Regions from separate parts of the Streptomyces sp. LE64 genome, predicted to be linked through region 2. Evidence: predicted binding sites of a transcription regulator. Region 2 holds the regulator's gene; the other holds the start of a gene.
What was found. The regulator HspR, encoded in region 2, represses chaperone genes until heat shock. The targets are predictions, from matches to a motif close to TTGAGNNNNNNNNNCTCAA.
Positions count from the first base shown of each region.

Region 1 (11,852 bases), 1.2 Mb from region 2:
AGCAGCGGGATGACGGACTCGCCGCCCTCCAGCGAGAAGCGCTTCTGACCGACGTACTTGGTCTGGAGGAAGGTCTCGAACGCCTCGGCGGCGTTCAGCCGGCGCAGGATGCGCAGCTGCTCCTCGCGCTCCGGGTTGGAGTGCGGGCGCTCCACCCGGTCCTGGATCCACTTGCGCTGCTTGGGGTCCTGGATGTGCATGAACTCGATGCCGGTGGTGCGGCAGTACGAGTCGCGCAGCACGCCGAGGATGGAGCGCAGCTTCATCATGGACTTGCCGGCGAAGCCGCCGACCGCGAACTCCCGCTCCAGGTCCCACAGGGTGAGGCCGTGCTCGGTGATGTCCAGGTCGGGGTGCTTGCGCTGGCGGTACTCCAGCGGGTCGGTGTCGGCCATCACGTGGCCGCGGACCCGGTAGGAGTGGATCAGCTCGAAGACGCGGGCGGCCTTGGTGACGTCGTCGTCGTGCGAGGCGTCGATGTCCTTGAGCCAGCGGACCGGCTCGTAGGGGATGCGCAGCGCTTCGAAGATCTCGTCGTAGAAGCCGCTCTCGCCGAGCAGCAGGTTGGCGACGACGCGCAGGAACTCGCCGGAGGCGGCGCCCTGGATGACCCGGTGGTCGTAGGTCGACGTGAGCGTCATGACCTTCGAGATGCCGAGCTTGTTCAGGGTGTCCTGGGAGGTGCCCTGGAACTCCGCCGGGTAGTCCATCGCGCCGACGCCCATGATCACGGACTGGCCGGGCATCAGACGCGGCACGGAGTGGACGGTGCCGATGCCGCCGGGGTTGGTCAGCGAGACCGTGACCCCGGTGAAGTCGTCCATCGTCAGCTTGTTGTCCCGGGCGCGGCGGACGATGTCCTCGTACGCCTGCCAGAACTCGAAGAAGTTGAGCGTCTCGGCCTTCTTGATGGCCGCGACGACGAGCTGGCGGTCACCGTTCGGCTTGACCAGGTCGATCGCGAGCCCGAGGTTGATGTGCTCGGGCTTGACCAGGGTCGGCTTGCCGTCCTTCACCGCGAAGGAGTGGTTCATCGCCGGCATGGCCTTGATGGCCTGCACCATCGCGTACCCGATGAGGTGGGTGAAGGAGATCTTCCCGCCCCGGGCGCGCTTGAGGTGGTTGTTGATGACGATGCGGTTGTCGAACAGCAGCTTCACCGGCACCGCGCGCACGGACGTGGCCGTGGGCAGTTCCAGCGAGGCGTTCATGTTCTTCACGACGGCGGCCGAGGGGCCACGCAGCGTCACCAGCTCCGGGCCGGCGGGCGTTTCGGCCGCGGGCTTCGCGGCGGGCGCCGGCGCGGCGGCCTTGGCCGGAGCGCCCTGTGCGGTGGCGCTCGGCGCGGGGGCCGGAGTCGGTGCGGTCTGCGGGGCCGCAGCGGCCTTAGGGGCCGGAGCGCTGGGGACGGTCGCGGCCGGCGCGGGCTTCGCGACCGGTGCCTCGGGGGCGGCGACCTCCGCCGGAGCCGGGGTGGCAGCGGCCCCCGGCTTGTAATCGGCGAAGAAGTCCCACCAGGCACGGTCTACCGAGTTCGGGTCCTGGAGGTACTGCTGATAGATCTCGTCGACGAGCCACTCGTTGGCACCGAACGCGGCGGCAGGGCCCTGGCCCTGACCTGCGTGTTCGGTGGTGGGGGAGCTCGGGTTACTGGGGGACTGTGGCGACACGGCGGCAACCGCCCTCTTCCGCTTCACAAGATGATGGACAGCGGGAATTAAGGCTACGCCTTGCGGGGCCAGGAGTGCAGGCGGGACGGGTGATCCGTCGCGTAAGTCACACCGGAACCCGTGTTTCGGGGCGTGAAATGGCGGGAAACAAGCGGGGTTCCCGGTCGTGCGGGGGCAAATGCGCACGTCAGGGCGTGGCGGGGCGGTCGGTGGAGCGCGTCGTGCGCACCACTGCCAGCTCTCGGCCGTACTGGATCGTGTCAGCTCACTCGTTCATCAGGGGACGTCCGGAACCTGAACGGATTCCTTGCGGACGTGACCGTATGTGACGAGAACGTCTCCGGGAGCCGCCATGGCGCAGGGGGCGGTCCTGGTGATCTTCGGCCTGCCGACCCGAACCCTAACGTCAACCGGAGCCGCGGGACAGCCCCGGAAGGATGACCTGGATGCGGCAGCCCCGGGTGGACTCCGCGACCCCGATCCGGCCGCCGTGCAACTCCACCGCCCACCGGGCGATCGCGAGCCCGAGCCCGGTCCCGCCGTCGCTGCCCCCGGGGCCCACCGGCACGGTCGTCGGGAGCGCCGCCCCGCCCGCGGCGGGATCGGTGTAGGGCCCCCGGTTGAACCGCTCGAACACCCGGTGCCACTCCGACTCGGGGATGCCCGGCCCCTCGTCCACGACCTCCAGCGTCAGCGAGTCCGGGCCGGCGCCCCCGCGGGCCTTCACGGTGACCCGGCCGTGCGGGGGGCTGTGCTTGACCGCGTTGTCGATGAGGTTGGCGACCACCTGGTGGATGCGCTCCGGGTCCGCGTGCGCGGTGAGCTCGGGGGGGCACACGTCCAGGTGCAGGTGGACGTCGGTGCGGGTGTGGCTGCCGGAACCGGAGGCGAGGCCCCCGCGGGCCGAGGACACCATGTTGGCCTCCTTCAACACGCCCGACAGGTACGGCCACACCTCGAAGCGGCGGGCCTTCAGCGGGACCACCCCGTTGTCCAGCCGCGACAGGTCCAGCAGGGTCTCCACCAGCCGCCCCAGCCGCTCGGTCTGCTTGAGCGCGGTGCGCATGGTCTCCGGGTCGGCGGCCGACACCCCGTCCACCACGTTCTCCAGCACCGCCCGCAGCCCCGCGATCGGGGTGCGCAGCTCGTGCGAGACGTTCGCCACCAGCTCCTTGCGCTGGCGGTCCTGGGCCTCCAGGTCGTCGGCCATGCGGTTGATGGTGGCGGCCAGGTCGCCCAGTTCGTCCCCGCGGTCGTGGCCCCGCACCCGGCGGGTGTAGTCGCCGTGCGATATCGACCGGGCCACGGTGTTCATCTCGTCCAGCGGCGCGGTCAGCGAGTGCGCCACGAACTGGGTGATCAACAGGGTGGCGATGACCGAGAACACCGTGATGAACCGCAGTTCGGTCTCGGTGCGCACGGCGATCATCAGAAGTCCGGTGGTGATGAACACCGAGACCACGACCAGCGTGCCCAGCTTGGTCTTGATGGAGAACGGGCGCAGCCGGGGGGCGCCGGGGCCCTGCGGGCCGGGGGGCCCGCTCACGGCGTCGGGGTCTCCAGCGCGTATCCCACCCCGTGCACCGTGCGGATGCGTTCCGCCCCGATCTTGCGGCGCAGCGCCTTGATGTGGCTGTCCACGGTCCGGGTGCCGGAGGCGTCCGCCCAGTCCCACACCTCGGCGAGCAACTGCTCCCGGGAGAGCACCGCGCGCGGGGTGTTCGCCAGACACACCAACAGGTCGAACTCGGTCGGCGTCAGGTGCACGTCCCCGCCCCGCACCCGCACCCGGCGCTGGGCGTGGTCGATCTCCAGCTCGCCCAGGCGCAGCGTGCCGCCGCGGGGGGTGGTGGCCGCGAGGGCGGCCCGCTCCACGCGGCGCAGCAGGACGTGAACCCGGGCGGCCAGCTCCCGCATCGAGAACGGCTTGGTCATGTAGTCGTCGGCGCCGACCCCGAGGCCGACCAGCATGTCCGTCTCGTCGTCGCGGGCGGTGAGCATCAGCACCGGAACGGGCCGCTGGGCCTGGACCCGGCGGCAGACCTCTAGGCCGTCGAAGCCCGGCAGCATCACGTCCAGGATCAGCAGGTCGGGCTGCCAGGCCTGGGTGGTGTCGACGGCGGTGGGTCCGTCGCCCGCGGTCTGGACGAGGAACCCCTCCGCGCGCAGCCGGGCGGCGATCGCCTCGACGATCGTCGCGTCGTCCTCCACCACGAGCACGCGCCGCTGGGCGCCGGGCGACACCGGGGCGCCGCCGTGTTGAGTGGTGTGTGTCTGCTCCATCGCCCGCCCCTGACTGAGCCGTTGGGAATCCGTGGGGTGATCCCATGGTTGTGCCCGACGCGTGGTGATCGACGCGCCGGTTGCAGACTAAGGGCACGGAGCGTGAACAGGCTATCCAGTGCGGACGGCGAGGTGAACGACGTCCGGAACGCCCCGGGCGACCGGGATTTCCTGGGTACGGACCCCTTGGAACCCGGAATTCCGCAATGTTCCTTCAAAAACGGCGGAGGGTTGCGCGGACCAGATGGCGAGCACCCCGCCGGGGGCCAGTCGCTCGCGGCACAGGGCGAGGCCGGTGGGGGTGTAGAGCCCCTCGTTGTCCTCGGTGACCGTCCAGTCGGGACCGTTGTCGACGTCCAGGCAGAGCGCGTCGTAGCTGCGCCCGGCGGTGCGCAGGTGCTCCAGCAGACCGGTGTGGAGGACCTCGGTGCGCGGGTCGTCCAGGGCCGCCCGGGACAGCGTCGACAGGGGGGCGCCGGGGCGGTGCCAGTCGATGACGGCGGCCTCGCGCTCCACCACCGTGATCCGTCCCCAGCGGGGGTCGGCCGCGGCGTGCGCCAGGCTGAAGCCGACGCCCAGGCCGCCGATCAGGAGGTGTCCGCCGTCCCGGTCCAGCGCCGCCGCGGCGGCGTCCACGAGCAGTCGCTCGGACCGGCCGTCCGAGGTGTCCATCAGGAAGCAGCCGTTGGCGATGATCTGGAGCAGGTCGCCGTGGCGGCGCAGGACCACCTCGCCGTGGGGGCCCGTGCGGCGGTCCAGGACCTCCGGCTCCTCCGTGGGGCGGTGCGGGGGAAGGCTGTAGTGGTGCGGCATGCAGGCCATTGTGGCCCGGTCGGCGCCGGGCGCGGCCGGATGTCGCCGAACGGGTTCCGCTCTCGGCGAACCCGTCGCCGTTCGCCCGGGGAACAAACGGCACCCCCCATGCATTGAGTCAACACAGCTCAACTTGAATGCCGAAGGGGAGATCATGGCTGCTGAGTCTGTTGGTTCCAAGGGCACCGCGCTGTCGCTGCCCGTGCTGCCCCTCGACGACGAGGTCGTGCTGCCCGGCATGGTCGTGCCGCTGGACCTGAACGACGCCGACGTGCGCGCCGCGGTGGAGGCCGCCCAGGCCGCCGCCCGCTCCGCGCCGGGCAAGCCGCGGGTCCTGCTGGTCCCGCGGATCGACGGCACCTACGCCGGCACCGGCGTCCTCGGCACCGTGGAGCAGGTCGGCCGGCTCGCGGACGGCGACCCCGGCGCCCTGATCCGCGGTCGCGAGCGGTTCCGCATCGGCGCCGGCACTACCGGACCGGGCGCCGCCCTGTGGGTCGAGGGCGTCCGCGTCGAGGAGTCCGTGCCCGAGCCGCTGCCCGGCGCCGTCACCGAGCTGATCACCGCGTACAAGGCGCTGGCCACCAGCTGGCTGCGCAAGCGCGGCGCCTGGCAGGTGGTGGACCGCGTCCAGCAGATCGAGGACGTGTCCCAGCTCGCCGACAACTCCGGCTACTCCCCGTTCCTCACCGTGCAGCAGAAGGTGGCGCTGCTGGAGACCGCCGACCCGGTGGCCCGGCTGAAGCTCGCCGCCGAACAGCTCCGCGAGCACCTCGCCGAGCAGGACGTGGCCGAATCCATTGCCAAGGACGTCCAGGAGGGCGTCGACAAGCAGCAGCGCGAGTTCCTGCTGCGCCGGCAGCTCGACGCGGTCCGCAAGGAGCTGCGCGAGCTGAACGGCGACGCCGACGGCGAGGCCGAGTCCGACGACTACCGGACCCGGGTGGAAGCCGCCGACCTGCCCGAGAAGGTCCGCGAGGCCGCCCTCAAGGAGGTCGACAAGCTGGAGCGGGCCAGTGACCAGTCCCCCGAGGGCGGCTGGATCCGCACCTGGCTGGACACCGTCCTCGAACTGCCGTGGAACGAGCGCAGCGAGGACCGGTACGACATCGAGGGCGCCCGGGCGGTGCTGGACGCCGAACACGCCGGCCTCGCCGACGTGAAGGAACGCATCACCGAGTACCTCGCGGTGCGCAAGCGGCGCCAGGACCGGGGCCTCGGGGTCGTGGGCGGTCGGCGCGGCGGTGCGGTGCTGGCCCTGGTCGGCCCGCCCGGCGTCGGCAAGACCTCGCTCGGCGAGAGCGTGGCGCACGCCATGGGCCGCGAGTTCGTCCGGGTCGCCCTCGGCGGCGTCCGGGACGAGGCCGAGATCCGCGGCCACCGGCGCACCTACGTCGGTGCGCTGCCCGGCCGGATCGTCCGGGCGATCAAGGAGGCCGGGTCGATGAACCCGGTGGTCCTGCTGGACGAGATCGACAAGGTGGGCTCCGACTTCCGGGGCGACCCGGCGGCGGCGCTGCTGGAGGTCCTGGACCCGGCGCAGAACCACACCTTCCGGGACCACTACCTGGAGGTCGAGCTGGACCTGAGTGACGTGGTGTTCCTCGCCACCGCCAACGTCCTGGAGGCCGTCCCGGAGGCGCTGCTGGACCGGATGGAGCTGGTCCGCCTGGACGGTTACACCGAGGACGAGAAGGTCGTCATCGCCCGGGACCACCTGCTGCCGCGCCAGCTGGAGCGGGCGGGCCTGAGCGCCGAGGAGGTCACCGTCGACGAGGGCGCCCTGCGCAAGCTCGCCGGCGAGTACACCCGCGAAGCGGGCGTGCGCACCCTGGAACGGGCGATCGCCCGCCTGCTGCGCAAGGTGACCGCCCAGCACGAGCTCGGCGAGCGGGAGCTGCCGTTCACCGTCACCGACGGGGAACTGCGCGGGCTGCTCGGACGGCCGCACCACGTGCCCGAGTCCGCCCAGGACCCGGCCGAGCGGCGGACCGCGGTGCCCGGGGTGGCCACCGGCCTGGCCGTGACCGGCGCCGGCGGCGACGTCCTCTACGTGGAGGCGTCCCTGGCCGACCCGGAGACGGGCGCGGCGGGGCTGACCCTCACCGGTCAACTGGGCGACGTGATGAAGGAGTCGGCGCAGATCGCGCTGAGCTTCCTGCGCTCGCGGGGCGCCGAACTGGAACTCCCGGTCGGCGACCTGAAGGAACGGGGCGTGCACATCCACTTCCCGGCGGGCGCGGTGCCCAAGGACGGGCCCAGTGCGGGCATCACCATGACCACCGCCCTGGCCTCGCTGCTCAGCGGACGGCAGGTGCGCACGGACGTGGCGATGACCGGCGAGGTCTCGCTGACCGGGCGGGTGCTGCCGATCGGCGGGGTGAAGCAGAAGCTCCTCGCCGCGCACCGGGCCGGCATCACCACCGTGGTGATCCCGAAGCGGAACGAACCCGACCTCGACGACGTGCCCGCCGAGGTCCTGGAGAAGCTGGACGTCCACCCGGTGACGGACGTCCGTCAGGTCCTGGAGCTGGCGCTCACCCCGGCGACCCGGACCGCCGCCGAGGGGGTCCCGGTCGCGGCGTGACGACGCGCCCGGCCCCCGAGGCGGCCGAACGGCCCCTTCCCCCGCGGGAAGGGGCCGTTCGGCCGTCCGGGGTCAGCCCGTGGCGAGGGCCTGCACCCGGTCGAGGGCGCCGTTGAACCGGTTGTGGTCGCCGACCGTGGGACCGGTGGAGGTGTACTGCCACATGGTCTGCACGGTCCAGCCCGCCGGGAGCGGCCCGATGGCCGCCGCGTACCGGGCGATCCACAGCGGGTTCACCGCCCCGAAGGCGGCGGAGTCGCCGGTGCACTGCACCCACCAGTTGGTCGCGGTGTAGATGACCGGGTCCCGGCCGGTGCGGTGGCGGTAGCGCTGGGTGAAGTCCCTGATCCAGGTCACCATCTGGGTGGGCGTCTTGTCGTAGCAGGCGTCGCCGTACGGGTTCCACTCGATGTCGAGGACGCCCGGTAGGGTCCGTCCGTCACGGGACCAGCCGCCCCCGTTGTCCACGAAGTAGTCGGCCTGGGTTGCGCCGTTCGTGGTGTCCGGGGTGGCGAAGTGGTAGGCCCCGCGGACCATGCCCACCGCGTACGAGCCGTTGTACTGCTGAGGGTGGTACGGGTTCTTGTAGTACGTGCCCTCCGTCGCCTTGACGTAGGCCCAGCGCACCCCGCTGTCCCACAGCGTCGACCAGGCCACGTTGCCCTGGTGACTGCTGACGTCCACCCCCTCCGTCTGGACCACCCGGCTCTCCGGCGGCGTCCCGTGCCGGCCGTCGTGCGCGAGGACGCCCATCCCCATGTACGCCGAGCCGCGCGGCGGCACGGCCGGTGCGACGGACTCCGCCGCGGGCTCCGGGTGCTCCGCGGGGCCGTCGGGTTCCGTGGGCGCGGCGGGGACGGGCTCTCCGGCGGCGGCCGGCGCGCCCGGCTCGTCGGCCGGCGGTCCGTCCGCCGCGCCCGCCGCCGGGGCGGGCAGCAGGACCCCCACCGTCAGCAGCAGGGCGGGCAGCGGACGCCGCACCCACCGGCGGGCGCGGGAACGGGAGCCGGAGCGGGGACGGAACGGGGTAACGGGTCGGTGCACGGCGGGGCCTCCAGTCGGACCGGGGAGAACGGGCTGGAGTTCCAGGAGTACGGCGCCGGCCGCCGGTCCGCGCGTCGAGCGCGGCGGGGGAGCGACCCCGGGAGCGGGACTGCGAAATACTGGGCGGGGCCGCGGCGTCGCGGCGCGGCCCGGGAGCGGGCACGAGCACGGACACCGGGAACGGGGACACGGGGCATGGGAACGGGTGTGGACGAGAAGCGGAAGGGCGCGCCTCCCGGGGACGCGGACGGCGCAGCCGCGACGGCGGGGGGTTCCCCCGGCGTCGCGGACGCCGCGGAGCGGGTGCGGGCGGAGTTCCCGGCGCTCGAACGGGAACTGACGGTGTTTCTGCGGCGGGCGCGGGCGGCCTCCGGGGAGATCGCCCGGGCCGTGCACCCGGAGCTGGAGCCGGGCGCGTACGGGCTGCTGGTCCGCCTCGACGAGAGCGGGGTGCTGCGGGCGACCGACCTCGCGGGGTACGTCGGGGTCGGCAAGGCGACCATGAGCCGACAGCTCAAGGCCCTGGAGTCGCTGGGCCTGGTGAGCCGGGAACCGGACCCCGCCGACGGTCGGGCGTCGTTGATCCGTTTGACTGACACCGGACGGACCCGGGTGCACCGGGTCCGCGAGGCGCGCCGCGCCCGGTACGTCAGCCAGCTGACCGACTGGTCCCCCGCCGAGGTCGCCGAGCTGGCCCGGCTGCTGCACCGGCTGAACGAGTCGACCGCGGGCTGAGAGCGGGCGGTCGGGGCGCCGCCGGGAGGTCGTCGACCTCCCGGAGGGGGACCGGTTGCTGCGGGCCGGGCAGCGGTACCCGTTCGCCACGGAGTACGACCCGGACCACCGCTTCCACACGGTGATCCCCGTCCACGGCGACCGGCTCGTTCCCGAAGGGGAAGCCCCGGCGCCGGGCGTCGCGGACGTGAACGGTGACGGGCGGTCCACGACGTCCGAGCGGTGGGAGATCGCGGTGCGGGACCAGACGGACCCGTCGGCGGCGCCCACCGAGCCGGACCCGACCCGGGAACCGTTTCCGGCCCCCTCCTGACCGGGACCGTCGAACGGCCTACAGCACCACGTACCCGGCGGTCGCGTCGTCGTGCTGCTTGCCCGCGGCGGGGCGGCCCCCGGCCGTCTCGGCGGCACGGACCTGTTCCAGCAGCACCCCGGGGCCCTGCTTGGCGAGCACGTCCAGGCACTCCGTCCAGTCCCCGAGCCCCAGTCGCTCCACCCAGCGGGAGGCCCCGTCGGTCAGCGCCGCGAGCGAGCGCACCGTGGCGCGGGGCCACTGGCCGGCGACGGCGCGCGCGGCCACCTCCGGGTCGGCGGCGGCGGTGAAGAAGCCGCCCTCCTTGTTGCGCAGCAGGGCGTCGGTGGCCTCGGCGGAGCGCAGCACCTCCCGCGGCGCGCGGTCGAGCCGGTCGTCCAGCACGGCCTGGACGACCCCGTCGACGCGTTCGGCGAGCAGCACGGAATCGGACAGCACCAGGTACTCGATCCGGGCCGTGTCCCACCGCGCGAGGACCACCGTGGCTTGCGGTGTTCGCACGTGAGAAAGGTCACAAGTCTGACCGTGCGCATTCGCAGTCCTACGGATTGCGTGCGAAAGGACCTCCCGCAGCGTCAGATCAGGGTGCAAAACGGACAGTTCGCCGAGCGCTCCGCCGAGCCGTGCGGTGAACCAGGGGACGCCGTGCACGCATCCGTCCTCACCGGATGGCGGAGTGACGCCGTCGAGGACGACCAGCGTGCCGCCTTGTCCGCAGGCGGGTGAAGCCGCAGAGACGAAGTCCTCGTTGGGGCGGTCGGGGTCACCGGGGAGGGTGGCGAATTCGATGCGCATCGGGCCAGTCTGCACGAGCCGCCATCGATGCCCACGAATCGGTGGCCGGGGTGACGCAGGGGTGAACGGGGGTCAACGGTGCGCCGGTAGTGATGCCGGAGGCGCTGCCGGATTTGTGGAAAAATGATCTGTTCCGTCGAAACGCGGTGGGGCATCCTGCCAAACCCTGCCGATCACGTCCAACCGGCGCACCACATCCCCCGGGTGACCCGTGCCAGGGGAACTTGCCGCTCAACTCCCGGTCGATGTTCACTCCTTCGGGTGGCGGGTCCGGCGATGCGCAACCACTCTTCACCGGCGCTGGAATGGTCGGGTCCGAATCCGGCGGACCCCGGTGGGCTGAAGGTCCGTCACCCGGAGCCATGCCTGCCGGAACCAGTGGGTAGTCGACTCAGAATGCGAGCACCGGTGCAGAAGATGCGGCCTCGGCGCAAAGGCGGGCGGACGGCCTCGGAGCGGGGCGCGGTTCCGTCCCCGTCCGGTCCACCCGGGGCGCCGCCGCGGGACCCCTCCGGCACGTCGGACCCCGCGCCCCCCGCGGGCAGCGGCGTCCCGACGGTGCCCGAGCCGCCTGACGGGGGCTCACCACCCGGTCCACCGGGCAAGCGGCGCGCCCGGGTCCGCAACCGACTCCTGATCTCGGTCACCGTCGTCGCCGCCGTCGTCGCGGGCGCCGGCGCGCCCGCGCTGCTCACCTCCGCGGGCGAGCTGCGCGAGGCGCAGTCCCTGGTCACCGACGCCGAACACGCCCGCCGGGGCAGCTCCCTGGCCCATGCGCTCGCCGAGGAGCGCGACGAGGTCGTCGCCTTCATCGCCGCGGGCCGCCCCGAGGGCAAGAGACTCTCCGAGCAGCGCAGCGCCCGGGTCGACCGCCGGGTGCAGGAGCTGCGCCCCGACGCCCCCGCCGCCCTGCGCGAACAGTTGGACGCGGTCGCCGCGGCCCGCCGTGCGGCCCTCACCGGCAAGGGCAGCGCCCTCAAGGCCCACGAGGCGTACGCGGAGGTCATCGCCGAGCTGCACCGGCTCGCCGAGGACGTCGCCGAGCGCACCCCGCCGTCCGCGGCCCCCGGCGCCCGGGCGCTGACCGACCTCGACCGCGCGGTCGAACAGGCCTCCGCGGCGCGCGGGCTGCTGGTCGCGGCCCTGAGGGTGCCCCGCTCGACCACCACCCAGATCAACCCCGTCACCGGGGCCGTCGAGACCGTCATCGAGGACACGGGCGCGGACGCCGCCAAGCGACTCGAACTCAGCACCGCGGGTCAGCTCGCCCACCACCGCTCCCGCGCCGCGCTCGCCGACTTCCGCGAGGTCGCACCGACCGCGGACCTCGCCTCCTACGACGCCACCGTCAACGGCGCCGAGGTGACCTCCGCCGAGCGCCACCTGGGCCGGCTCACCGACGAGGCCGCGTTCAGCGCCGCGGACGCCGCGCTCGATCCCGCCGAGGTGGCCGCCGCCCTCGCCTCGCGCGTCGACCTGATGCGGAGCGCCGAAGCCTCCCTTGCAGAGGCCCGCCTCGCCCGCCTGGAACGGCTGCGCGACGACGCCGTCACCGACCTGGAGATCCGGGTGGCCCTGCTCGGGGCGCTGTTGCTGGTCGCGGTGGGCGTCT
Region 1 is NZ_CP199708.1:4,614,352-4,626,203, forward strand. It holds gene ACSMX9_RS20900 (multifunctional oxoglutarate decarboxylase/oxoglutarate dehydrogenase thiamine pyrophosphate-binding subunit/dihydrolipoyllysine-residue succinyltransferase subunit) at 1-1,670, opposite strand, end outside; gene ACSMX9_RS20905 (HAMP domain-containing sensor histidine kinase) at 2,077-3,216, opposite strand; gene ACSMX9_RS20910 (response regulator transcription factor) at 3,213-3,953, opposite strand; gene ACSMX9_RS20915 (spermidine synthase) at 4,065-4,766, opposite strand; gene lon (endopeptidase La) at 4,921-7,353, shown strand; gene ACSMX9_RS20925 (lysozyme) at 7,426-8,397, opposite strand; gene ACSMX9_RS20930 (MarR family winged helix-turn-helix transcriptional regulator) at 8,593-9,132, shown strand; gene ACSMX9_RS20935 (hypothetical protein) at 9,188-9,445, shown strand; gene ACSMX9_RS20940 (hypothetical protein) at 9,464-10,240, opposite strand; gene ACSMX9_RS20945 (nitrate- and nitrite sensing domain-containing protein) at 10,637-11,852, shown strand, end outside.
Region 1: lon (endopeptidase La) is a predicted target of HspR. The motif match lies at 4,880-4,898, and genes of this name have one in related genera.

Region 2 (11,852 bases):
TCCTGGAACGCGAGCAGTGACCGCCGTGCGCCCCGGCCGCCCCGCCCGTCAGCCGCCGGGCACGGGCGGCCGGGGCGGGACGTCCAGACCGGCCTGGGCGATCCGCACCCCCAGTTGGGCACGGCTCACCGCCCCCAACTCCTCGGCGAGCTTGCGGATGTGGTGCCGGGCGGTGCGGACGTTGATGCCGAGCCGCTGGGCGATCTCGGCGTCCGTGTGCCCCTCGGCGAGCAGTGCCGCGATGGCCCACTCCCGTCGGGTGATCCCGTCCACCGGGGTCATCGTCGGCACCGCCTCGCCGAACGGGTGGGCCAGCCGCCACAACCGTTCGAAGACGATCGCGAGGAACTCGACCAGCCCGGGGTGGCGCAGCTCCAGGGCGGTCGTGCGGTCCTCGGTCGCCGGGACGAACGCCACCGCCCGGTCGAAGATCAGCAGCCGCTCGGTGACCTCGTCCAGGGTGCGCACCCGCACCGCGCCCCCGACCCGCTCCACGTACTCGAAGAGGCCCTGCCCGTGCCGTGCGGCGTGCGTGTACAGGGTCCGCATGCGCACCCCGCGGCCCGCCATGTCCAGCGCCAGCGGCAGCGCGTCGCTGAGCACCCCCTCCCGGCGCACCCCGCCCGGCTGGATCGCCAGGTGCTCGACCGCGCACTCGTCCGATGCCTGCGCGATCGCCTCCCGGATGCGGGGCTTGCCCTCCAGCACCCGCAGCCCCGGCACCCCCGACACCCCGCCGACCGCCGCCGGGCCGCAGTAGCCGGTGTAGCGCTCGGCGAGCCGGACCACCGCGTACGCCCGGTCCCGGGCCTGCGCCAGTTCCTCGTCGAGCCCGCGGGCCAACCGGCCGACCACCGCCCCCGGCGGCTCGGGCACCAGCCACCCGGTGTCCTCCGGGTCCGGGTACAGCAATCCCAGGTCGACCAGGCAGGGAGCCCCGGCCGCCACCGCCCGCGCCACCCGGCCCCCCTTCAGGGCGCTCACGTACACCCGGTCGCCTTCTTCGCAGAGCTGGTCCACTCCGTGCACATGCGCCTCAGCCATATCTCCGCCCCCACCTCCGGAGGGGCTTGTCACCGGTCCGTCCGCTTCTTTCCCCTTGCGTCCCCCCTCCGCTTGGCGCAGTGCAACAAGCGGAGGGTGGTGCAACCGACCGGTGACCGGCAGAGTTGGTGCGGGGCGAGGGGAGGGGAATTCTCGGTCGCCCCGGGTTGTCCCCGTGTCGGCCAATCCCCCTGGCCGGCCCGGGACGCCCAGGCCGGGACACCCGTTCGGCGAGCCACGGTCGACGTCGACCGACCCGCCCGGACGACCCTACGACGGCGGGACCGCCGTGGTGCGGTCCCGGGCCGAGGCCGCCGGCCCGTGCGTCCGGCGAACCGCCGGGGCCCGGGCACGCCCAGCCTCGCACACCTCACAGACGGTCACACCCGGGTTAGCTACAGGGGGGTTAATCAAGGTGTGTCCCCGGCCGATCGCGGCCGGGCACGGCCGCGGGGCCGGAAGGTTCGTTCCTTCCGGCCCCGTGTTCCGTCGCGCCCCGGGCGCGACTAGTCCTTCCTGCGCCCCGGACGCCAGACGACCAGCGCACTGGTCTGGCCCTCCTGGTAGGGCACCAGGTCCCGACGGTACGAGGCGTGCACGGCGGCCTCGCGCTGGCGCAGCGTCGCCGCGGCGCCCTCCACCGCGTCCTGGAGCTCGGCGACCCGCGCCTGCAACGCGGCCACCTGGGCCTCCAGCTCGATGATCCGCTTGATCCCGGCCAGGTTCACGCCCTCGTCCTGGGACAACTGCTGCACCTGACGGAGCAGTTCGATGTCCCGGGCCGAGTAGCGGCGGCCCCGGCCCGCGGTGCGGTCCGGGGAGACCAGGCCCAAGCGGTCGTACTGCCGCAGGGTCTGCGGGTGCAACCCGCTGAGCTGGGCCGCCACCGAGATGACGTACACCGGCGAGTCGTCGGTCAACTGGTAGGGGTTGCGGCGTCGGCCGCCCGTGCCCATCCCGTCCATGGCGCTCATGCTCCCTTCGCGGCCTCGAACAGCTCCGCCCGCGGATCGAGGTCCGCGGTCGCCTCCCGGTACGCCTCCAGGGCGTCCCGGGCCTTGCCGGTCACGTCCTTGGGCACCGCGACCTCCACGGTCACCAGCAGGTCCCCGCGGGTGCCGTCCTTGCGGACCGCGCCCTTGCCGCGGGCCCGCATGGTGCGGCCGTTGGGCACGCCCGGCGGCAACTTCAACGTCACCGGCGGACCGCCCAGCGTCGGCACCCGCACCTCGCCGCCGAGGGCCGCCTCGACGAAGCTGACGGGCACCGTCACGGTCAGGTTGTCGCCCTTGCGGCCGAACACCGGGTGCGCGTCCACGTGGACGACCACGTACAGGTCACCGGCCGGGCCGCCGCGCTCGCCCGGGGCGCCCTTGCCGCGCAGCCGTATCCGCTGCCCGTCCGAGACGCCCGCCGGGATGCGCACCTGCATGGTCCGCGAGGACTTGGCCCGTCCCGACCCCTTGCACACCTCGCAGGGGGTCTCGGCGATCAGGCCGCGGCCCTTGCAGTCCACGCACGGATCGGTGAGGGAGAAGCCTCCCCCGCCGCCCCGGGACACCTGCCCGGTGCCCACACAGGTGGGGCACACCCGCGGGGTGCCGTTCTTGTCCCCGGTGCCCGAACACGCCTTGCAGGGCGCCTGCGAGGACATCCGCAGCGGCACCGTCGCCCCGTCCACGGCCTCGGTGAAGCTCAGCGTGACCTCGGACTCGACGTCCTGGCCCCGCCGGGGCTGCACCCGACCGGCGCCCGGCGCGCCGCCCCGGTTGAACAGCCCGCCGAACACGTCGCCCAGACCGCCGCCGAAGCCGCCGCCCGCGCCACCGCCCTGCTGGCCGCCGCCGAAGAGGTCGCCCAGGTCGAAGTTGAACGAGCCGCCGCCCGCGCCCGGTCCGGGTCGGAAGCCACCGTTGCCGAAGAGGGCGCGCGCCTCGTCGTACTCCTTGCGCTTCTTCGGGTCGCCGAGCACGTCGTTCGCCTCGGAGATCTCCTTGAAGCGCTCCTCGGCCTTGACGTTGCCCTTGTTGGCGTCCGGGTGGAACTCGCGGGCGAGCTTCCGGTACGCCTTCTTGATCTCGGCCTCGGTGGCGTCCTTGGGGACGCCGAGGACCTTGTAGTAGTCCTTCTCGATGAAGTCCTTGGTACTCATCCCCGACGTCCCTCCTTCCCGTGCGTGGTGCGGTCAGCCCTCGTCGGGCGCACCGCTGTCCTTGCCGTCGGCGGCACCGGCCGCCTTGCCGTCCCCGGCCTCGGGCTCGTCCGCCTCCGTCTCGCCGTCCGCCTTCGCGGCCGACGCGCCCGGCTGCGGCTCGGCCACCGCCACCCGCGCGGGGCGGATGGTGCGCTCCCCGATCCGATACCCGGGCTGGAGGATCGCCACGCAGGTCGTCTCGGTGACGTCCGGCGCGTAGCTGTGCATCAGGGCCTCGTGCACCGTCGGGTCGAAGGGCTCGCCCTCCTTGCCGAACTGCTGGAGACCCATCTTGGCGACGACCGTCTCCAGCGACTCGGCCACCGACTTGAAACCGCCCACCAGCTCCCCGTGGTCACGGGCGCGGCCGATGTCGTCGAGCACCGGAAGGAGCTCGGTCAGGAGGTTCGCCACGGCGATCTCCTTGACCGCGATCCGGTCCCGTTCCACCCGGCGGCGGTAGTTCTGGTATTCGGCCTGAAGTCGCTGGAGGTCCGCGGTGCGCTCGCTCAGCGCGGTGCGCACCTGGTCCAGCTCGGCCACGGCCCCGGCGTTCTCGGAGCCCTTCGCTTCGGCGTCCCCGGCCCGGCCCGCCGGGCCCTCCTCGGTGGAGGACCCGGCGGCCTCGGCGGCCTCGGCTTCGTTCTCGGCCTGGTCGGCGGCGGTGCCGGAGACGTCGGTGGGCTCGTCCTTCTCGTCGAAGCCCGGGGTCTCCTTGGTCACGCCGCACCGCCCTTGCGGTCCTCGTCGACGATCTCGGCGTCGACGACGTCGTCATCGGCCTTGCCGCCGGCAGCGCCCTCGGCACCGCCCGCGGCGCCCGGAGCGCCCTGGGCGTCGGCGTACAGCGCCTGGCCCAGCTTCTGGGAGACGGCCGCGACCTTCTCCGTGGCGGTGCGGATCTCGGCGGAGTCCTCGCCCTTGAGCTTCTCCTTCAGCTCGGCGAGCGCGCCCTCGACCTCGGTCTTCACCTCGGCCGGGACCTTGTCCTCGTTGTCCCCCAGGAACTTCTCCGTCTGGTAGACGAGCTGCTCGCCCTGGTTGCGGGTCTCGGCGGCCTCGCGGCGGGCGTGGTCCTCCTCCGCGTACTTCTCGGCCTCCTCGCGCATCCGGTTGACCTCGTCCTTCGGCAGCGAGGAGCCGCCGGTGACGGTCATCTTCTGCTCCTTGCCCGTGCCCAGGTCCTTCGCGGTCACGTGCATGATGCCGTTGGCGTCGATGTCGAAGGAGACCTCGATCTGCGGGACGCCGCGCGGGGCGGGCGGCAGACCGGTCAGCTCGAACATCCCGAGCTTCTTGTTGTACGCGGCGATCTCGCGCTCGCCCTGGTAGACCTGGATCTGCACGGACGGCTGGTTGTCCTCGGCCGTCGTGAAGATCTCCGAGCGCTTGGTCGGGATCGTGGTGTTGCGCTCGATGAGCTTCGTCATGATGCCGCCCTTGGTCTCGATGCCGAGGGACAGCGGGGTGACGTCGAGGAGCAGGACGTCCTTGACCTCGCCCTTGAGGACACCGGCCTGGAGCGAGGCGCCGATGGCGACGACCTCGTCCGGGTTGACGCCCTTGTTGGCCTCCTTGCCGCCGGTCAGCTCGCGCACCAGGTCGGCGACGGCGGGCATGCGGGTGGAGCCGCCGACCAGGACCACGTGGTCGATCTCGGACAGCGCGATGCCGGCGTCCTTGATGACGTTGTGGAACGGCGTCTTGCAGCGGTCCAGCAGGTCCGAGGTGAGCTGCTGGAACTGCGCCCGGGTGAGCTTCTCGTCCAGGTGCAGCGGGCCCTCGGCGGAGGCGGTGATGTACGGCAGGTTGATCGAGGTCTCGGTGGACGAGGAGAGCTCGATCTTGGCCTTCTCGGCGGCCTCGCGCAGGCGCTGGAGCGCCATCTTGTCCTTGCCGAGGTCCACGCCGTGGCCGTTGTTGAACTGCTTGACCAGGTAGTCCACGACCCGCTGGTCCCAGTCGTCGCCGCCGAGGTTGTTGTCGCCGTTGGTGGCCTTCACCTCGACCACGCCGTCGCCGATCTCCAGCAGCGAGACGTCGAAGGTGCCGCCGCCGAGGTCGAAGACCAGGATGGTCTGGTCGTCCTTGTCGAGGCCGTAGGCGAGGGCCGCGGCGGTGGGCTCGTTGACGATGCGCAGGACGTTCAGACCCGCGATCTCGCCGGCCTCCTTGGTGGCCTGGCGCTCCGAGTCGTTGAAGTACGCCGGGACGGTGATGACCGCGTCGGCGACCTTCTCGCCCAGGTACGCCTCGGCGTCGCGCTTCAGCTTCTGGAGGATGAACGCCGAGATCTGCTGCGGGTTGAACGCCTTCTCGTCGATGTCGACGCGCCAGTCGGTGCCCATGTGGCGCTTGACGGACCGGATGGTCCGGTCGACGTTGGTGACGGCCTGGCGCTTGGCCACCTCGCCGACGAGCACCTCGCCGTTCTTGGCGAAGGCGACGACGGACGGCGTGGTCCTGGCGCCCTCTGCGTTGGTGATGACGGTGGGCTCGCCGCCCTCCAGAACGCTGACGACGGAGTTAGTCGTGCCCAGGTCGATGCCGACCGCACGTGCCATTTCGGTTTCCTCCAGAGAACTTGCTCGGCTGGCTGCGCTCCGCCCGGGGCCCGTGGTGCACGGGGAACCTGAGCGGGACAGGCTCAAGAATGCACGAAGCCCGGGGCCCGGTCAACAGACCTGAGTGGGTACCGCTCAACTTTTATCTGACGCTTACCGCAATCGCCCCTTCTGAGCTGCACGTTTATAGGATTCTTATAGCTCCGGGGGCCCCACCCGCGCTCCGCGGCCTCCGCACCGCCGCATCGGACCCGGCGCGACCGCGCGGAAAAGGGCTCGTCGGGTTCCGGGCCGAGGTGAGACCCTGGAGGGCGTATGTCTACGCAGCCCGCTCCCGCCCCCGGCGCCCGGGGCGACCGCCGTCCGCGCGGCGCCCGGCGCGACCGCCGTGTCCTCGCCGACCCCGGCGATCCCGGCACCGCCACCGCGCCCGACGACCTCGGCCGCCGACTCGCCGAACTCGCCCCGAAGGACGCCCTCCGGCTGGGCCGGCGGCTCGACGGCACCCGCCGCATCCGCACCCCCGAGGCCCGCGCGGCGGTCCTCGCCGAGATCGCCGCCGAGGCGGAGGCGGCCGAGGCCCGCATCGCGGCCCGGGCAGCCCGCGTCCCGGCGATCGACTATCCCGAAGAACTGCCGGTCAGCCAGAAGAAGGACGAGATCCTGGCTGCCGTCCGCGACCACCAGGTGGTGATCGTCGCCGGCGAGACCGGCTCCGGCAAGACCACCCAGATCCCCAAGATCTGTCTGGAGCTCGGCCGGGGCGTGCGGGGCATGATCGGCCACACCCAGCCCCGGCGGATCGCGGCCCGCACCGTCGCCGAACGCGTCGCGGAGGAACTGCGCACCCCGCTCGGCGAGGCGGTGGGCTGGAAGGTCCGCTTCACCGACCAGGTGGGCCAGGACACCTTCGTGAAGCTGATGACGGACGGCATCCTCCTCGCGGAGGTCCAGACCGACCGCGAACTGCGCGCCTACGACACGATCATCATCGACGAGGCCCACGAACGGTCCCTCAACATCGACTTCCTGCTGGGCTACCTCGCCCAGCTGCTGCCCCGCCGCCCCGACCTCAAGGTCATCATCACTTCGGCGACCATCGACCCCGAGCGCTTCTCCCGCCACTTCGGCGACGCCCCGATCGTGGAGGTCAGCGGACGCACCTACCCGGTGGAGGTGCGCTACCGCCCGTTGCTGGAGGACGCCGCGCAGCACGGCGAGGAGGCCGCCGACCGCGACCAGATCACCGCCATCTGCGAGGCGGTCACCGAGCTCCAGGGCGAGGCGCCCGGCGACGTCCTGGTGTTCCTCTCCGGCGAACGGGAGATCCGGGACACCGCCGACGCGCTGAACAAGATGTTCACCCGCGCGGGCAGCGCGGTCCGCCGCTCCACCGAGGTGCTGCCGCTGTACGCCCGGCTGTCGCACGCCGAACAGCACCGGGTGTTCCAGCCCCACTCCGGCCGCCGGGTGGTGCTCGCCACCAACGTGGCCGAGACCTCGCTGACCGTCCCCGGCATCAAGTACGTCATCGACCCGGGCACCGCCCGGATCTCCCGCTACAGCCACCGCACCAAGGTGCAGCGGCTGCCGATCGAACCCGTCAGCCAGGCCAGCGCCAACCAGCGCAAGGGCCGCTGCGGACGCACCTCGGACGGCATCTGCATCCGGCTCTACTCGGAGGACGACTTCCTCGCCCGCCCCGAGTTCACCGACGCCGAGATCCTGCGCACCAACCTCGCCTCCGTCATCCTCCAGATGACCGCGGCCGGCCTCGGCGAGATCGAGAAGTTCCCGTTCATCGACCCGCCGGACCACCGCAACATCCGCGACGGCGTGCACCTGCTCACCGAACTCGGCGCCCTGGACCCGACGCAGAAGGACCAGCGCAAGCGGCTCACCCCGCTCGGCCGGAAGCTGGCGCAGCTCCCGGTGGACCCGCGGCTGGCCCGGATGGTCGTCGAGGCCGAACGCAACGGCTGCGTCCGCGAGGTCATGGTCATCGCCGCCGCGCTGTCCATCCAGGACCCCCGCGAGCGCCCCGTCGACAAGCAGACCCAGGCCGACCAGCAGCACGCCCGGTTCAAGGACGAGACCAGCGACTTCCTCGCCCTGCTGAACCTGTGGCGGTACGTGCGGGAGCAGCAGAAGGAACGCGGCTCGTCCGCGTTCCGCCGCATGTGCAAGCAGGAGTACCTCAACTTCCTGCGCATCCGCGAGTGGCAGGACATCTACGCCCAACTGCGTTCGGTGACCAAGTCGATGGGCGTCGTCCTCAACGACACCGACGCCTCCGACCAGGCCGTGCACACCTCCCTGCTCGCCGGACTGCTCTCGCACGTGGGCCTCAAGGACCCGGAGAAGAACGAGTACCTCGGAGCCCGCGGCGCCAAGTTCGCGGTCTTCCCCGGCTCGGCGCTGTTCAAGAAGCAGCCCAAGGTCCTGATGTCCGCCGAGCTGGTGGAGACCTCCCGGCTGTGGGCCCGGGTCAACGCGAAGATCGAGCCCGAGTGGATCGAGCCGCTCGCCGAGCACCTGGTCAAGCGCACCCACAGCGAACCGCACTGGGAGAAGGACCTGGCCGCGGTGATGGCCTACGAGCGGGTCACCCTCTACGGGGTGCCGATCGTCGCGCACCGCAAGGTCAACTACGGGCGGATCGACCCGGAGGCGTCCCGCGACCTGTTCATCCGGCACGCCCTGGTCGAGGGCGACTGGCGCACCCACCACAAGTTCTTCGCGGACAACCGCAAGCTGCTCACCGAGGTCGAGGAGCTGGAGCACCGGGCCCGCCGCCGGGACATCCTGGTCGACGACGAGACCCTGTTCGACTTCTACGACCAGCGGGTGCCCGCCCACGTGGTGTCCGGGGCGCACTTCGACTCCTGGTGGAAGCACAAGCGCCACGAGGAGCCCGAGCTCCTCGACTTCGAGCGGGAGATGCTGATCCGGGAGTCGGCGGAGGCGGTCACCAAGGCCGACTACCCGGACACCTGGACGCAGGGACAACTCCGGCTGCGGGTCACCTACCAGTTCGAGCCCGGCGCGGACGCCGACGGCGTCACCGTCCACGTGCCGCTCCAGGTCCTCAACCAGGTCACGGCCGAGGGCTTCGACTGGCAGATCCCCGGGCTGCGCGAGCAGGTGGTGACCGAGCTGATCCGCTCGCTGCCCAAGCCGATCCGCCGCCACTACGTGCCCGCCCCGGACTTCGCCCAGCGCTTCCTGCGTCGCGCACGGCCCCTCCAGGAACCGCTGACGGTGACGCTCGCCCGCGAGTTGCACGCGATGGTGCGGGTCCCCCTCACGCCCGAGGACTTCGACTGGGCGAGGGTCCCCGACCACCTGCGGATCACCTTCCGGATCGTCGACGAGCGCCGTCGCAAGGTCTCCGCCGACGCCGAGGACAAGGACCTGGAGGCGCTGCGCCAGCGGCTGCGGCCCCGGGCCCGGCAGGCGCTCTCCCGGGCCGCGGCGGCGACCGCGGAGCGCTCCGGGCAGGCCGCCGTGGAACGCTCCGGCCTCACCGACTGGACCATCGGCTCCCTCGACCGGGTCTTCGAGACCCGACGCGCGGGCCAGCCGGTGAAGGCGTACCCGGCGCTCGTCGACGAGGCCGACGGCACGGTGTCGGTGCGGCTCTTCGACTCCGAGGCGGAGCAGGCGGAGGCGATGTGGCGGGGCGTCCGCCGGCTGATCGTCCGCAACATCCCGGTGAATCCGGCCAAGTTCGCCCTCGACAAGCTGGGCAACGCCGGCAAGCTGGCGCTCTCCGCCAATCCGCACGGATCGGTGCAGGCGCTCTTCGAGGACTGCGCCACCGCCGCCGCCGACCGGCTCATCGCCGACGCCGGCGGGCCGGTGTGGGACGAGGAGTCCTACCGGAAGCTGTACGACCGGGTGCGCGCCGACATCGTCGACCTGACGGTGCGGACGGTGGGCCAGGTGCGTCAGGTGCTCGCCGCCTGGCAGGCCGCGGAGCGGCGACTGCGGGCGACCACCAGCCCCGCCCTGCTGGCGAACGTCGCGGACGTCCGGGGGCAGCTCGACGCCCTGGTGAAGCCCGGTTTCGTCACCGAGGTGGGCATCGGGCGGCTGGCACACCTGATGCGCTACCTGGTGGCCGTCGACCGCCGCCTCCAGCAGATGCCGGCCAACGCCCAGCGGGACACCACCCGGATGGCCAAGGTGCACGAGATGCGGGACGAGTACGGGTGGCTGCTGGAGCAGTTGCCCCGGGGCCGTCCGGTGCCGCAGCCGGTGCGGGAGATCCGGTGGATGATCGAGGAGCTGCGGGTCAGCTACTTCGCGCACTCCCTGGGTACCGCCTATCCGGTTTCGGACAAACGGATCGTGAAGGCGATCGACGCCGCGGTGCCCTGACCCGGGGGCGGTCCGCCGCGGCGACGCCCGGGCGGCGGCACCGGCGGCCGGTAGCGGACCGTGCGCACGGAGTGAGTTCGACCGCACGGCCAGCCCTGCTGTACAGTCCTGTCTCGCAGCGCAACGCGGAGCGGAGCGCCGCAGCACCTGGTCCTGTGGAGCAGTTTGGAGTGCTCGCCACCCTGTCAAGGTGGAGGCCGCGGGTTCAAATCCCGTCAGGACCGCATCGAGGCCCGCATCCTTCGAGGATGCGGGCCTTTCTCTTGCCCTTCGCCGCCCTCCGGGCCCGTTCGCCGGGCCCGACGCCTACCGGACCACCGTGGCCTGCGGGGCCTCGGCCCGGAATCTCACCCGAAGGCGTGACGGTCGTCGCCGTGCGGACCTCGGGAAGGGGCCCGACCTCCCCACGATGAGCGGATCGTCCGACCACCCGCCGCCCATCCGCCGTACGCCTTACCGCAGTTGCCGCTCGGGCAACAAGCCGCCATCGGTGTGATGGGAGTCACCGTAAGAGTTTGGAGAACCCACGGCCCCACCCCCGCCCACCAAGGGGTCAATTTAATATGTGCAATTGCACCAAGCTTCAAGAGGGTTCACCAAGCCCCCCGCAGCACCGCACAGAAGCTCCATCGAAGCCCGTTCGGACCCACCGCCACGGCAGCGCCGCCGAGCCGGCCGGAGCGCCCCGCTCCGCCCTCCCTCGACCGTTCCCGCCGCCGCCCGCGCCCCCGCCCGACGGGCGGGGGCGCCCACAGGAGTGGTCCGGACCACTGGCAGGCCCCGCGGGGCCGCCCGCGCCCGGACGCACCCCGACCGCCCCGGCCCGTCACGGGGGACGAGGGGGACGGGCACGCGCCCGCGGGCTGGGCCCCTCCGGCCGCCCGGGCCACGGGGCCTGAGGGGCCGTCAGGACGGCCCCGGGGAGCGTCGAGGGGCACAGCGGGCACAGGGACACCCCGACCGCCACGGAATCCGCACAACGGGAGCCGGTGGGTCCGCACAAAAAAATCGCGCTGGACCCGGCGGAGTCCAGCGCGATCGACGTCACGGTCACGACGGGGATCACCCGTCCCGACACGGTCCTGTTGGGGCAGGACCAACGTCAGTGGAGCTGTGTTTCAGGGCGTGCGCACCGAGTGGGGGACCCGGTGAATCGGCCCGGTCGTACGGTCGTTCAGGCTTCGCTGCGCTGCTGCGGAATACCCGCGAGCAGTGCGCGAACCTCGGCTTCGCGATAGCGGCGATGCCCGCCGAGCGTGCGGATCGACGTGAGCTTGCCAGCCTTGGCCCAGCGCGTGACCGTCTTCGGGTCGACGCGGAACATCGTGGCGACCTCAGCCGGGGTCAGCAGCGGCTCGGCATCAGGGGTGCGAGCTGTCATGAGCGGCCTCCTCGGGAGAACCGAACCTTCTCGGTTCTTTCCTCTAAATTCTGCACCTTGACACGCGTTGCCCGAAATGGCGGACGCGGGTCGAGTCGGTTATAGGACGAACGGCTTGTCCTCGGCACTACAACTACACCATCTGTCCAGCCGCGTCGGCCAAACCGATGGAATTGCCCTCCCAGGTGTTCATCACCGACGGATGCCGATGGACCACCTCATAACGGACAGTCACACCCCCGTGACGATCCGTCACACAGCGAGCAGAGGCCAGCAGACCCCCCTA
Region 2 is NZ_CP199708.1:3,367,698-3,379,549, reverse strand. It holds gene ACSMX9_RS15285 (helix-turn-helix transcriptional regulator) at 1-20, shown strand, start outside; gene ACSMX9_RS15280 (LuxR C-terminal-related transcriptional regulator) at 49-1,044, opposite strand; gene ACSMX9_RS15275 (heat shock protein transcriptional repressor HspR) at 1,551-2,000, opposite strand; gene dnaJ (molecular chaperone DnaJ) at 2,015-3,196, opposite strand; gene grpE (nucleotide exchange factor GrpE) at 3,230-3,961, opposite strand; gene dnaK (molecular chaperone DnaK) at 3,958-5,802, opposite strand; gene hrpA (ATP-dependent RNA helicase HrpA) at 6,118-10,185, shown strand; tRNA gene ACSMX9_RS15250 (tRNA-Asp) at 10,335-10,409, shown strand; gene bldC (developmental transcriptional regulator BldC) at 11,360-11,566, opposite strand.